DNA from 3 places in the Hahella sp. NS-SX17 genome. Region 2 is predicted to be linked to each of the others. Evidence: predicted binding sites of a transcription regulator. Region 2 holds the regulator's gene; each other region holds the start of a gene.
The links. The regulator sigma-54, encoded in region 2, starts transcription at its own class of promoters, with help from an activator protein. The targets are predictions, from matches to a motif close to TGGCACNNNNNTTGCTNT.
Positions count from the first base shown of each region.

Region 1: the regulator sigma-54 is predicted to act here: its motif matches at 2,763-2,780, upstream of AC2IBB_RS14285 (PEP-CTERM sorting domain-containing protein).
Region 3: the regulator sigma-54 is predicted to act here: its motif matches at 2,566-2,583, upstream of AC2IBB_RS28685 (NarK family nitrate/nitrite MFS transporter).

Region 1 is NZ_CM170632.1:3,169,623-3,174,643, reverse strand. Features, by position in the region: gene AC2IBB_RS14290 (SLC13 family permease) at 1-1,629, opposite strand, end outside; gene AC2IBB_RS14285 (PEP-CTERM sorting domain-containing protein) at 1,976-2,710, opposite strand; gene xrtA (exosortase A) at 2,950-4,482, shown strand; gene AC2IBB_RS14275 (polysaccharide deacetylase family protein) at 4,753-5,021, shown strand, end outside.
Region 2 is NZ_CM170632.1:5,999,770-6,004,790, reverse strand. Features, by position in the region: gene mgtE (magnesium transporter) at 1-50, opposite strand, end outside; gene AC2IBB_RS26795 (HPr family phosphocarrier protein) at 290-559, opposite strand; gene rapZ (RNase adapter RapZ) at 654-1,514, opposite strand; gene ptsN (PTS IIA-like nitrogen regulatory protein PtsN) at 1,541-2,005, opposite strand; gene hpf (ribosome hibernation-promoting factor, HPF/YfiA family) at 2,012-2,320, opposite strand; gene AC2IBB_RS26775 (RNA polymerase factor sigma-54) at 2,436-3,932, opposite strand; gene lptB (LPS export ABC transporter ATP-binding protein) at 4,055-4,780, opposite strand; gene lptA (lipopolysaccharide transport periplasmic protein LptA) at 4,777-5,021, opposite strand, start outside.
Region 3 is NZ_CM170632.1:6,414,920-6,419,940, reverse strand. Features, by position in the region: gene nirB (nitrite reductase large subunit NirB) at 1-2,155, opposite strand, end outside; gene AC2IBB_RS28685 (NarK family nitrate/nitrite MFS transporter) at 2,638-4,110, shown strand; gene AC2IBB_RS28680 (bifunctional protein-serine/threonine kinase/phosphatase) at 4,172-5,021, shown strand, end outside.

The sequences.
Region 1 (5,021 bases), 2.8 Mb from region 2:
CACCATCAAGTTTGTTTGGTAGCCATACGGTGAGAGAAAACTCGCACTCGCCGCATAGGCCACCACCATGAAAAATGGCTTGGGATCAACATTCATACTTTCCGCTGCCGCCAATGCAATTGGAAAGGCTAAGGCTGCTGCGGCATTATTGGTAATCAGCTCAGTTAACAGCCAAGTCACCAAGTATATTCCTGCAAGGGCCCCCCAAGGGCCTAACCCGCCAAAAACAGACATAATTCCTGTGGCCACGACTGAAGCCAGCCCGCTTTGCGACATTGCCTGAGCAATACCAAGTGCAGCGCCGATTATCAATATGAGCTCTATAGGCAGTTTCCTGAAAAGCTCGTTCAAGCTAATAAAGCGCATAAGTATATAGAAGAGGAGCAAAAACAGTGCGCCATCAAAAAGGGAATACACCCCCATCGCACTCCCCAAGAGCATCCCCAGAAAACCGACAACGATAAGGGCGCTATTTAAACCGGAGAATTTCTGATTAGTCCGAAGCCCCCTGACTACCAATAAATTTGAAGCCAAGTTCGGCATGTTCATAAAGTCATCACCAACAGCCAATACCAAAGCGTCTCCAGGATATATCCGAATCTGCCCCAACCCTCCTTTCAAGCGTTCATCGCCACGTCGAATTGCGACAACGCCCGCATCAAACATCGCCCGGAAGTTTACTTCCTTAAGCGTCTTCCCTTTTAGCTGCGATGACTGGGTGACCACCACTTCAACCAAATTCCGCTCTAAAAGATCCTGCTTATCATCGAAGGGCTCCAATCCGGGAAAGTGACTTAATAACTGAACTTGCGAAATGTCTCCCGCAAAAATAAGAACATCGTTCGGCTCAATCAATTCAGAAGGCGTTACCGGGGTAATCAAGTGCCCACGTCGAATAATTTCAACCAGGAACAACTGCTCCAGATTTCTGAATCCATTCTCAGACACTGTCTTACCGATAAGTGGCGACTGCGGTAAAACTGTATACTCAAGGAAATATTCTGATTGCAATGAAGCCTTCGCTTTGCCATTTTTGGGCAGAGAGCGGACACTCAAGTACATAATGCACACGCAACCACAGACAAATACCGGCGCCCCTACCCAAATAAAATCAAGTAATGCCAAAGGAGGATAGCCGGCTTCACGAACAAACCCATCAACAATCAAGTTAGTGGAAGTGCCCACAAGAGTTAGAACGCCACCAAGAATCGAAGCGTACGATAAAGGGATCAGCAAACGTGAAGGAGAAATAAAGTTGTTATTCTTCAATGGAGCAATAAGGGAGCTAACAACCGCTGTATTATTTGCAAAACTACTTACAATTCCTGCAACTCCGATTGTTTTCAACAGACTGCTTCGCTCGGTTTCCCCAACTATCCAGCCCGCCACCTTTGGCAACAGCAGCGTTTTTTCCAGCGCAACAGAGCATAAAAGCAATAGAACCAAAGAAGCCAGCGATGTGTTGGTAAAGTTCGCCAACATTTTCTCGCGGTCCACCAACCCTACGGTATACAGGACAACCAGAGCAAAAATGAACACCATCGCAGGGCGCAGAGATGTAGCAGCCAGCGCTACAAGGATAGATAAAACCACCAGCGCGGATAGCCAAAGATCCAATTCGCCGAACACACCATCTCCTATTTAAGAAAAGCCACCAAGTAGCACATTCCACCACACCTTCCAGGCGCCTGCAATTATCCGCTGTCGCTTAATGTCAGAGCCTAGTTTTCGAGAGGAAGGTAAAGACAATAGACGCCTGTGACACAACTTTTAAGAAGCGCCTTTCCGACCAAAGGCGGCACGAACAACACTCAGTACAGCAACTCAATGAGACAGGTCACTTAAGAGTTCAGCTAATTAGCGACAACAGAAAATTTGGAGACAAAGCTCATACAGAACAAAGATGCCAGACAAACAAAAAGGGCGTAAAGAAAACTTTACACCCCTTTTGTCACAGCCTTCAAGCTAGTTTGAATTAGGCTTTCTTACGACGAGAAAGACCCAATCCAACTAAGCCCAAGCCCAACATTGCCAGAGTGCCTGGCTCAGGAACGTTGTAACCGCCCTCAATAACGTCGTTAGCGCAAGTCATAGTCCAACGCAGACCCAAAGCAGTGGATTTGCTCAGGTCTGTGATGCCCAAGTCAGCCAGAGTGATAGTGAAGGATAAAACACCCAGGTTGCCGATAGTGTTGCTAGCGCCGCTCAGGTCTGCACTGGAGGTTTCACCTGCAACCAGGTTGGCCGCGCCAGTGTTAACGTCAACTTCCTGATTTACACGGACAGAACCAGGACCAGAAAGAACTAACTGAGATGCATAGTCCACTTCTGACAGGCTGTACAGGTCGCCAGTTGCAGAGTCCAGTGCATATTCCCAATGCTCGCCATTGCTTACATCGTCAGTACCGTAGCGGTTTGCCGCAGTACCGTTAGGATTCCAACCGTTAGTGCTGATGAACAGGTCGCCAAACTTGTGGCCTAAGCTGTCAGCGCCTTCAAAGAAGTTGGTGTATACATTTACATACAAATTGTCAGAGTCGTAGGAAACTTCCATACGATCTACTTGATAAATCTTGGCATTGCCAAATACGTCGCCATTGTATGAAAGACCAGCGCCATTATAACCGTCGTTGATAGTCGCAGCATTTGCAGAAGCCGCAGCAACACCGATAGCCAGCGCCGCCAAAGTTGACTTAGTGAAAGAACTCATAACCGATTCCTTTTTTCTTTTGAAAGAAAGTGATGATAAACCCGCGAAATAAATAGCACATCACATGCCATAAATTAATATTTCTTTTATATCAATAAGATATACAAACACGCAGAGAAGAAAAAGGCATGACACTGTAAAAAAAGCTGACGAAAAAGTTATAAGGAGACAAAACCAGTTGATCTCCGTTTTTGTTCTTCTTTATAGTGCGCAATCACTGAATTTTAGTTGTGCGAGCAATGCAGTCAGAGATAAAAAAGTTTAACCTAATCACAATTTCCCTGGTGCTTTTAGCTATATCTCTTGGATATTGGCAAGACTGGCTGTCGTTATTTCAGCTTTGGAATGACTCTTACGACTACACCCATGGGTTTCTAGTCTTTTTTGTTACCATTTGGCTCCTGCATTCAAAGCGGAAAGAAATTTTTGAACTCCAGCCTGACAGATGGTGGCTGTTTCTCCCTGCGCTAGCTATAACAGCCGTTGCCCACTTATTGGCTAAAGCCGCCGACGTCAGAACTGTAGCGACACTGAGCATCCCTTGTTTTTTAATATTCAGCGGTCTATTCCTGTATGGCCGTCAATTTTTCATCAAAGTCGTCCCCACATTGGCCCTACTCTACTTCGCCCTGCCAGTTTGGGATGACCTTGCTCCATTGCTGCAGCGGATTACCGTTGTGACCAATCAACTTCTTCTGGGTATATTCGATATCCCAGCAGTGATTAGGGATCTGTACATTACTATTCCTCAAGGCACATTTTTTGTAGCCGGAGGGTGTAGTGGCTCTCGCTACCTCTTGGTGGCCATGTTCATCGCCAATGTTTACGGAATTCTGTATTTACAAGACATAAAAAGAAGCCTGACGCTTTTCGTCACCAGTATATTTCTATCAATGTTGGCGAACTGGATCCGGGTTTTTGGCATCATTTACGCTGGGTACCAGACCGACATGAAAAGCTCTCTGGTTAATGATCACGAAGTGTATGGATGGATCATTTTCGCGTTGGTATGCTTGCTGCCTCTCTTTTTATCCGCCCATTTCATTGAAAGAAGCGGGGCGAAAACAAGCTCCAAAGCAGAAAAGGCCCCATCGGAAAGCGACACTCTCAATCTTCAAGCAGCGTCAAGCGGAAGCGCCAGTTTAGTTGGGGTTACCTTAGTTATACTGCTCATTTCCCCTGCATGGCTCCTGGCTCTTTCCTTAGCAACACAAAATGAGCCTTCTGATACTGCCATTTTTCAAAACTTACCTGCCGGAAACCAAGCCTGGAAAGGCCCCTTGATTAAGGACACTGACTGGAGGCCAGAATTCCACAACACGGACATGAACGCAAATGGCGTATACATTAACGACCAGGGCGAGAACCTCCAGCTAAGCGTAAACTGGTACTTCGAGCAGCATCAAGGCAAAGAGCTGATATACTTTAATAACCGGCTTTTTGATGAGAAACAGTGGAGCACGATTAGCTCCTCTTCAGTCACTCTGCCCTTAGCCCATCAAGAACAAAAAATAGCTCAAACACTATTGAAGAGAAAAAACGTCGAAAGCTATGTACTCATATGGCACTGGTACCAAGTGGGTGACCTAATTGCAGAAAGTAATATCAAAGCAAAAATACTGGGGGCTTTTTCCAAACTGGCTGGTGACGAATCAGGCGGACTTATCGCTATTGCCAAGTACTGCAATTCAGAAGAAGAGTGTAGAGAAGGCAATGATAGTATGAAGTCGCTATCACAGTATTCCGCCAAACACTTTGCCAACAAAGGTTAGGCCCGATCCTTAAGCCCCGTGCGTAATGCCAAGTGACCACATAGGGCTTGCCACATATTAGGCGTGTGAATGTTTATTAAGAGCTATATTCGGCAGGTGCTTCAGAGCCTGCGCTGCATCAGCTTCCTATTGAGAAGTAAGAAACCTAGTCAACCAACCCTATACATTCTAACCTATCACCGCACTCTGCCCTTAGAAGACACTAGGAGAAACTATGAGCAACCTGGGATGATGATAGCGCCAGAATCGGTAGCTCAACATGTGGAGTGGATGAAGAAGCTTGGCGCAATTCCCATATCATTGGACAAGTGGTCAAAACAAAAAGACTTTCTTTCTCCAAACCTCTATTTTGCCGTTACCTTTGATGACGGCTGGAGAGACAATGCGGAGTTCACTACCCCCATTCTCGCCAGAGAGAAAATTTCCAGCACTATATTTCTTGTTGCGGACTACATAAATCAAGACACCTTATTCTGGCCGGAAAAGCTAATATATCTCCTGAAACGGACTTTTAAAGAAGCACCCAATGCATTCAGTGA
Region 2 (5,021 bases):
ATGGAGCGCATACGGACCTTGGCAGTGCTTTTTTCGGTCGCTTGAGGCATAGATTACATCCGCGTTTGGGGCGGCCCGCAACGGGCAGCGAAGAAATTGCCGGATTTAAATTACAGAGTCGGACTCTGCGCCGTTGTGGCGCCAGTATAAGCGAGCCCAATATAAAGTGTAAGTTAAGACGAAAATTAGTCTAAGGAAAATCAGGGAATTGTCTTACTTTATTCAAGCGGTTTGTATTGTTTGAGAGGTTTGATGAGATGGGGCGGGACGCCCCGAAAGCAGTGAGGGGTTATTCGCCTTCTCCGAAATAATCCTCGATCAGAGTCTTGATGGCGTTAAGCGCCTCTTCTTCGTCGGGGCCGTCTATTTTTAAAGTAAGAGGGGTTCCCTTGCTGGCGGCGAGCATCATGACCGCCATTATGCTTTTTCCGTCAACTTCCTGGCCTTCTTTGGCTACTCTGATCTTACTGGCGAATCGGCCGCTGGTGGATACGAATTTGGCCGCCGCTCGGGCGTGCAGGCCAAGCTTATTAATAATAGTGACTTGTTCCTGGATCATGGGGCGCGATGAGCATAAAAGATTGAAGTTTCCTGAATGTTGGATTCAGGCCGGTTTAATTGTTAAGCGACTGTGGCTTCTTATTGTTAAAACCTTATTGCGCCAGCTCTTTGTGGCGCACTTGGACATTATCATATTTTTTCTTGAAATGCTCTCCCAGGCACTCGCAGATATAGACCGAGCGATGCTGCCCGCCAGTGCAGCCAATGCTGATGGTCATGTAGGTGCGGTTACTGTTCTGGAAGTGTGGAATCCAGGTCTCAAGAAAACTGATGATGTGTTGCAGCATCTGTTCCGGTTCCGGATGCTGTTTTAGGAACTCAATGATTTCCTGGTCGGTGCCTTTGTAGCCGCGCAGCGCTGTATCCCAGTAGGGGTTGGGGAGACAACGAACGTCGAACACCATATCTGAGTCTGAGGGCACGCCGTGTTTGAAGCCGAACGATTGGAAGAGTAGGGCGAGTTCCTGGGTCTTGTGCCCGATAACTCTGATTTTGACCTGATCCCGTAGTTGGTAAATCGAGAGATCGCTGGTGTCTATATAGAGATTCGCCAGTGTGGCGATTGGCTCCAGCAACTGCTTCTCTTTGGCGATGGCTTCCTTCAGGGACGTGCTTTTGCTGCTAAGCGGATGCTTGCGGCGCGTCGCATGAAAGCGTTTGATCAAGGTGGCGTCATTAGCGTCAAGATAGATGATTTCCACATCGATATTGTGCGCTTGCAGGGTGGCGTAAATGGACGGAAAATCTGATAAATCCCTATAAAGATTTCGTGCGTCTATGCTGACGGCGAGTTGCTGATTTTGGGTTTTTCCCTGGTCCAGCACCTCTTGGGTGAGAGGCGAGAGGAGACCGATAGGCAGGTTATCAATGCAGTAATAGCCCATATCCTCCAGGACATGGAGCGCCGTACTTTTTCCGGAGCCTGAACGACCGCTTACGATAATCAGCTTCATGTCTTCCTCTTTCCATCGAAGCTGGATTATTTTTCCAGCACCCTCCTGAACAGGGTTTCGTCGTTGTCGCAGTCGCGCAAATGTTCGCAGAAGCGACGATCATTGAATTTCTGGGCCAGCTGGCTCAGCAGGTCAAGGTGTTCGCTGGTGGCTTCCTGCGGAACGATCAGAACGAACAGCAGATCCACGGGTTCATTGTCGATCGCGTCAAAAGGAATTTTATCCTTCAGTGTAATCAGGGCTCCTATGATGCGATCACAATTTTCCAGGCGACAATGGGGTATCGCTATACCTTGGCCGATACCGGTGCTGCCGAGTCTTTCACGGCATATCAGGTTGGTAAAAATGGCGTTCTCGTCCAAAAATGGAAAATGCTGCGCAATCAGATTGGCGATATATTCAAGAACGCGCTTCTTACTCGAGCCCGACACCCCACAGCGTGTGAGGGCGGGCGAGATAATGGACTCAATAGTTAGTGTGGTTTGGGCCATGTTCTGTTATCTGGCGGATGCGCCATGCATCCGATCAACGTGCTTCTCTTTATGTTTGAGGATCTGGCGATCTAGTTTGTCCACCAGTGCGTCGATTGACGCGTACATATCTTCGTGTTCAGCATTGGCATGCAGGTCAGCGCCGCTAATGTGCATGGTTGCTTCCGCAATCTGGCGCTGTTTTTGAATGGAGAGCGTTACTTGGACATTACTGATGCTGTCGAAGTGTCGTTCGAGCTTGTCGAACTTGTTGTTAACGTAGTCCTTCAGTGCTTCAGTTAACTCGACTTGATGTCCGGTGATGTTCATTTGCATACTTTGCTCCTAATGCCAATATACGGTGCATTATGAATTTTGCACTTCCATGAAAAATACTAGCACATCCATTTTGTGACTATTTGATTTAAGTCTTATGCCTGTATTCCTCCTTTTAAATTAGACGCTTACGTTCGTTTGAAGGCGGAATGGAAAGCGCCTCCCGGTATTTTGCGATCGTACGTCGGGCGACATTGATGCCCTGGTCGCCAAGCAGCGCAGCAATCTTGCTGTCGCTCAATGGTTTTTTTGGTGACTCTGCTGCGACTAACTTCTTGATAATAGCTCTAATGGCGGTGGAAGAACACTCGCCGCCGGTGTCTGTGCTGACATGGCTGGAGAAAAAGTACTTCAACTCAAATACGCCGCGGGGAGTGTGCATGTATTTTTGCGTGGTCACCCGTGAAATTGTTGACTCATGCATCTCCACAGCCTCGGCTATATCGTGCAGCACCAGCGGCTTCATCGCTTCCTCGCCATACTCAAGAAACCCTTGTTGATGTTCGACTATTTGTGAGGCGACTTTCAATAGGGTTTCATTACGGCTTTGCAAGCTTTTGATAAACCAGCGCGCTTCCTGTAACTGATCGCGTAAATAAGTGTTATCGGAGCTGTTGTCCGCGCGTCTTACCAAGCCGGCATAGCCAGGGTTAATGCGGATTTTGGGGGCGATTTCCGGGTTGAGCTCCACCAGCCAGCGACCGTTGGCCTTCTTGACGATTACGTCAGGAACGACATATTCGGTATTGCTTTCCTGAATGCCTTCGCCTGGCCTTGGGTTCAGGCTCTGGATCAGTTTGAGAACCTCCCGCAGGTCGTCCTCCTTCAGGCGACTGCGGCGCATCAACTGTGCGTAGTCGCGATTGCCAAGCAAGTTGATGTAGTGGCTGACCACCAGTTTGGCCTGCCCCAGCCAGGGGGTGTCTTTGGGCAACTGATTCAGCTGGCTCAGCAGGCAGTCCTGCAGATTGCAGGTTGCGACGCCTGGCGGGTCGAATTGCTGAATGCGTTTTAGCACCGCACGCACTTCGTCCAGTTCTATCTCTTCTTCGCCTTCTGTCTGCAGGCCGCTGTGAATTTCGTCAGGCGTAAGGGAGAGATAACCGTCGGAGCTGACCGCATCAATGATCGCAACGGCGATCATACGGTCGATATCGGACATGGGGGTGAGATTCAGTTGCCAGAGAAGGTGGTCTTGCAGGGTCTCGCCCTTGCTGTTGCGGGACTCGAAGTCGTATTCGTCATCCTCGCCTCCGCTGTAGCTGCCTGAGCTGCTCTGAAACACGTCATCCCAGGCGGTGTCTACGGGCAGGTCGTTGGGGATTGAATCGGACCAGTTGTCCTCCTCGGCGAACCCTCCCTCTTCCATGCCCGACTCTTGCGTCCTCTCCTTGCTGGAGTTGTTGGCGAGCATGTCGCTGATCGTATCATTCTGAACGTGATTGGGAGACTCGTCCTCTTCTGACACTTCCAGCATAGGGTTGGACTCAAGCGCTTGTTGAATCTCCTGCTGCAAATCCAGTGTTGAAAGCTGCAAAAGTTTTATTGCTTGTTGCAGTTGCGGGGTCATGGTCAGTTGTTGACCCAGCTTTAACTGCAATGAAGTTTTCATAACCATCTGATGCTTACCACCGATTCAGGCACAGATCTTGTGAGTTTTTCATAATTATTAAGTGCTTTTATCCTAAGCTCTTGAGCCTTGAGGTCCATCCGGGATGGAGGCCGCCGGTTAAACTAAAGTTTGAACTGGTCACCCAGATAGACCTCCCTAACCTTTGGGTTGGCAAGAATATCACCTGGCGTGCCGCTTGCGATAATAAATCCTTCACTGACAATATAGGCGCGTTCACAAATATCCAAGGTCTCGCGCACATTATGGTCGGTAATTAAAACGCCGATGCCGCGTTTCTTAAGGTGCTCGATTATCTGCTTGATATCGTTGACGGAAATAGGGTCTACCCCGGCGAAAGGCTCATCCAGCAAGACAAACTTTGGTTCAGTGGCCAGTGCGCGGGCGATCTCGACGCGTCGGCGTTCGCCCCCGGACAGGCTCATGCCAAGGCTCTTGCGGATGTGGGTAATGTGAAACTCCTGCAACAGCTCTTCCATCTTTTGCTTGCGCTCCTTGCGGCTCAGATCGGCTCTGGTCTCAAGGATAGCGTATATGTTGTCTTCCACTGACAGCTTTCTGAAAACTGAGGCTTCCTGCGGCAGGTAGCCTATGCCCTTGCGCGCTCTGCCGTGCATGGGTAAAGCGGTGATCTCCGCGTCGTCAATGTATACGCCGCCTTTGTCGCTGGGGATCAATCCCACCACCATGTAGAAGCAGGTGGTCTTACCTGCGCCGTTAGGCCCGAGAAGTCCGACAATCTCGCCGCTGCGGATTTCGACGGACACGTCTTTTACTACTGACCGTTTCTTGTAGGCCTTGGCCAGATTTTTGGCGGTGAGGGTGCTCATTGTTTATTAGATTTGGGCGGATGGTAGATGATTTCAACCTGTTCGGCCTGATTGCCTGAGGTTGCTCCCTTCGCTGTCACCAGGCGTTTGTCAGTGAAATAGATGATTTCTTCTCCTTCCACGGAACTGTTGTCCTGCAGAATCCGCGCATGGTTGCGCATGATGACTTTACTCTGGCTGCGATCATAATCCATGCTTTCTGCGTAAGCGTGAGTTTCAGTTTGTTTTTCTGCGTCAAACT
Region 3 (5,021 bases), 420 kb from region 2:
GCACCTTCATGCCGCCGTTGCCGCCCACGTATAGCTCCCAGCCGGAGTCCACTGCGACAACGCCAAAGTCTTTGATAGTGGCTTCCGCGCAGTTGCGTGGGCAACCGGATACCGCCATTTTCACTTTGGCCGGCGTCCAGGAGCCCCAGGTCATCTTCTCCAGCTTCACGCCCATGCCGGTGGAGTCCTGGGTGCCGAAGCGGCAGAACTCTGAGCCGACGCAGGTTTTCACGGTGCGCAATGCCTTGCCGTAAGCATGGCCGGACACCATGCCGGCGTCGTTCAGGTCTTTCCAGATATGAGGCAGGTCTTCTTTTTTGACGCCGAGCAGGTCGATGCGCTGGCCGCCGGTGACTTTGACGCAGGGCACTTGGTATTTGTCCGCCGCGTCGGCGATGGCGCGTAGCTCATTGGGCGTAGTGAGGCCGCCCCACATGCGTGGTACGACGCTGTAAGTGTTGTCTTTCTGGATGTTGGCGTGCACCCGTTCGTTGATGAAGCGGGAGCGCGGGTCGTCCACTTTCTGGTCCGGCCAGGCGCAGACCAGATAGTAGTTGATGGCCGGGCGGCAGACATGGCAGCCGTCCGGTTTGTCCCATTCCATAAAAGCGGCCACTTCGTGAAAGGTTTTCAGGCCGTTATCGATAATGGTTTTGCGGACAGTGTCATGGCCGTAGCCGGTGCATTTACAAAGCGGCTTTTCACTGGGCGCGGTGCTGTAGTCGCCGCCGACGGTGGCCGCCAGAACCTGCTCCACCAGACCGGTGCAGGAACCGCAGGAAGCGGAGGCTTTGGTGGCGGCGCGCACATCGTCCAAGGTGTAGAGTTTGTTGTCAGTGATGGCTTTAACGATGTCGCCTTTGCAGACGCCGTTACAGCCGCAGATCTCGGCATCGTCAGGCAAGTCCGCGACGGCGTTGATGCCCTGGCGGCCGGAGTCGCCCACTAAATGCTGGCCGAACAGCAAGGTGTCGCGGAAGTCGCTGATATTGGTTTTGTCGCGCATCAGTTGGAAGTACCAGGAGCCATCGCCGGTGTCGCCAAACATGACAGAACCGATGATTTTGTCCTCTCTGATCACCACCTTTTTATAGACGCCGCGTTTGGGGTCCTGAAACACGATGTTTTCGCTGTCGTTGTCCCCCAGAAAGTTACCGGCGGAGAAAACGTCTATGCCAGTGACTTTGAGCTTGGTGGAAACCTCTTTTTGCTTGTAAATGCCGATGCCGTAGCCCGCCAGATGGTTGGCGCAGACTTTGGCCTGATCCCAGATCGGCGCCACCAACCCGAACAGTTCGCCCCGATGTTGCACGCATTCGCCGATAGCGTAGATGCTGGGGTCGTAGGTTTGCATGGTGTCGTTGACCACAATTCCTCGTTCACAATACAGGCCGCAGGACTGCGCCAGATCGGTGTTGGGGCGAATGCCGACCGCCATCACGACGATATCCGCAGGCAACGTCTCACCGGTGTCGAACTTGATGGCTTTGACGCCGCCATGTTCGTCACTCTCCAGGCAAGCGGTGTTGGCGGACATGCGAAACTTCATGCCGCGTTCTTCTAAAGCCGCTTGCAGAAAACGGGCGGAAGGACCATCCAACTGGCGATTCATCAGTATTTCCAGGTTATGCACCACGGTGACGTCCATGCCGTGTTTAAGCAGGCCGTTGGCGGCTTCCAGGCCGAGCAGGCCGCCGCCGATTACGATGGCGTGCTGTTTGGATTTGGCGGCGGACAGCATGGTGTCCACATCGGAAATATCGCGGAAGGTGATGACGCCTTTCAGGTCTTTGCCCGGCACAGGAATAATGAAGGGATTGGAGCCGGTGGACAGCAGCAGCCGGTCATAGGGCGCTTCCGTCCCGTCCGCCGCATATACGATCTTGTTGCGGCGATCCACTTTCAACGCTCGCTTATCCCATCCGGCGTGCAGAGTGATGTGGTGAGTTTTGTACCACTCCATGTCGTTGATCATGATGTCTTTAAGCGTCTTTTCTCCGGACAACAACGGCGACAACATGATGCGGTTGTAATTGCCGTGAGGCTCTGATCCGAACACGGTGATGTCGTATTTATCCGGGGCTATTTTTAACAGCTCCTCGACCGTCCGCATTCCAGCCATTCCATTTCCGACGACGACTAATTTTTCTTTCATGGATCTTCTCCAGCTCGCTGAATCCGCTACAGGCTAATTGACGGTGATTCAGCATGAATGGCGCCAACCAAAATCTCGTTATTTTTAAGTCTCTGTAATTAAAGAGATAAAAAGTGAATTTCGATGCATTTCGCGGGAATTTGCCTGCAAATGGTGCGAATTAACGCTCAGGTTTTGTTCTAAAAAAGTGCGCGAATTTTGGCTGGCGCCCAACAAGAGTGATTAATTTGGTGCGGGCGCGTGATTTTGTTCTGCGCTTAATTGGTGCGTTTTGTGGCTCTGGAAAATACCTGGCGGTTAGCCTAATAAACCTAATCGCCTGATTTCCAAAGGTAATATGGCGTTGGGACGGTAGCGTTTCGATGGCGGGAAAAAGCGTTGAAGGGCCTGAAGGCGTCAGTTTGGGTGGTTGGCACAGCTTTTGTAATTCCAATGAATGCTTTTCTGCTAGAACTCAACTGCCAAATAAGACAGGAAGATTTATGTCATCCGATAAATTGAACATTCTGGATTTGTCCCAGGGGGGCGTCCGAACGTTGCATTACACTTGGTTCGCGTTTTTCCTTACTTTTGTGATGTGGTTTTCCCATGCCCCGATGAAGCCGTTCATCGTGGAAGCCTTCAATATGACCAACGAACAGTGGAAAGCGCTGTTGATTCTGAACGTGGCGCTGACCATTCCCGCGCGTATTGTGATCGGCATGTTGGTGGATAAGTTCGGCCCCCGTGCGGTATACAGCCTGTTATTGATGATTTCCGCTTTCTTATGTTGGGGATTTGCATTTTCCACTACCTTTGAGCAGCTTGCGCTGTTTCGCTTTCTGTGTGGGTTCATTGGCGCTGGATTCGTCATTGGCATCCGTTTGGTGGGGGAGTGGTTCCCCGCCAAAACCGTCGGTGTGGCGGAAGGGGTATACGGCGGCTGGGGCAACTTCGGCTCTACGGCGGCGGCCTGGACATTGCCTGCGGTCGCCGCTTATCTCTATGGCGGCGATGAAGGCTGGCGTTATGCGATCGCCACCACTGGCGTCGTCGCTTTCTTTTATGGAATGCTGTTCTATCGCAAGATCCGCAATACGCCGAAAGGCTCCACTTACTTCAAGCCGAAAAAGAGCGGCGGACTGGAAGTCAGTTCCTGGAAAGATTTCTGGTTTTACATCGCCATGAACCTGCCGATGTATATCGCCCTGGCGGTGCTGACCTGGAAACTGTCGCCAGCGGGTCTCGGACTGTTATCTGACGTTACTGCGCAAATGCTGTGGGCGGGCCTGGGCGCGTTATTCATTATCCAGTTCTGGCAGATCTACAACGTTAATCACGAACGCCTGAAACAGGGCGTGCCGGAAATGCAGCGGTACAAGTTCAAGCAGGTGGCGGTGTTGGATTGGGCGTACTTTGTGACCTTTGGATCAGAGTTGGCGGTGGTGTCGATGCTGCCCGCCTTTTTTATGGAAACCTTTGGTGTGTCGCCTGTGCAGGCGGGTTTGCTGGGCGGGGCTTTCGCCCTGATGAATCTGGTGGCGCGTCCTGGGGGCGGGTTGTTGTCAGACCGCTTTGGCCGTAAAAAAACACTGTCCATCCTGATCGCGGGTCTGGCGATGGGCTATATGCTGTTGAGCCAGATTTCCTCCGCCTGGATGATTCCTGTCGCCGTGGCGTCAGTGATGCTGTGTTCCTTCTTTGTACAGGCGGGAGAGGGGGCAGTGTTCGCCATGGTGCCTTTGGTGCAGCGCCGCATGACCGGACAGATCGCAGGTATGGCGGGCGCATACGGTAATGTGGGGGGCGTGACTTTTTTGACGGTGTATTCATTCGTTGACGCCTCCACTTTCTTTATGACTATCGCAGGAGCCGCGGCGGTTTGTTTTCTCGCGGTGCAGTTTCTGGATGAGCCTGAAGGACATATGGTGGAAGTGGGCGAAGACGGCAGCGTCCAGTTGATTGAAGTGAACTGATTGACATGGGCGTATCACTGCGGCGTACTACCTTTAAATTTCGCAGCAGGAATAGTGGCGCATGATATTCGCCAGTGACTTGTCGCTATCTGTTGATCAACACAGTATTGCGGGCGTGAAATCCCGCAATGAAGACTGCATCGGGGTGCGTATTCCTGATCGGGAAATGTTGCAATTGAAAGGCGCGGTGGCGGTGATTGCGGACGGCGTCAGCGCAGCGCAGGCGGGCAAGGAAGCCAGTGAAGCCTGCGTCACTAATTTCCTGAGCGACTACTTCTGCACCCCGGACTCCTGGTCGGTTAAAAACGCCGCACAGAAGGTGCTGCAGGCGTTGAATCGCTGGCTGTATGGGCAAAGTCTGCGCACCCTCAATGACGACAAAGGTTATGTCTGCACCCTGTCCATTCTGGTGTTGAAATCGACGCAGGCGCATATCTTTCATGTGGGCGACAGCCGCATCTATCTGTACAGAAATGGCGAGCTGGAGCAGGTCACCACGGATCACACCGCCCGCGTCGATGCGGAACGCACTTACCTGGCCCGGGCTATGGGCTTTTCTCCTAATCTGGACATTGATTACCGTGTTTTGGACGTGCAGGCCGGAGATATATTCTTATTGAGTACGGATGGTCTGCATGACTTCATTTCCCTCAGCCAGATGCGGGAACAACTACAGACAGTGGACAAAGCCCCGATTCAGGGTGTCGCTGAGCAACTTCTGCAAGCGGCTTTGCAGGCGGGCAGCGACGATAATCTGAGCTGCCAGATTATTCGGGTGGAAGGACTTGGGTTGCAGGATGCAGACGCCTGCTGTCGCGAACTGAGTCGTTTGCCGTTTCCGCCGCCGCTGGAAGTGGGGCAGAGTCTGGACGGCTATCGCGTCGAGCGCATTCTGCACGAAAGCGCGCGCA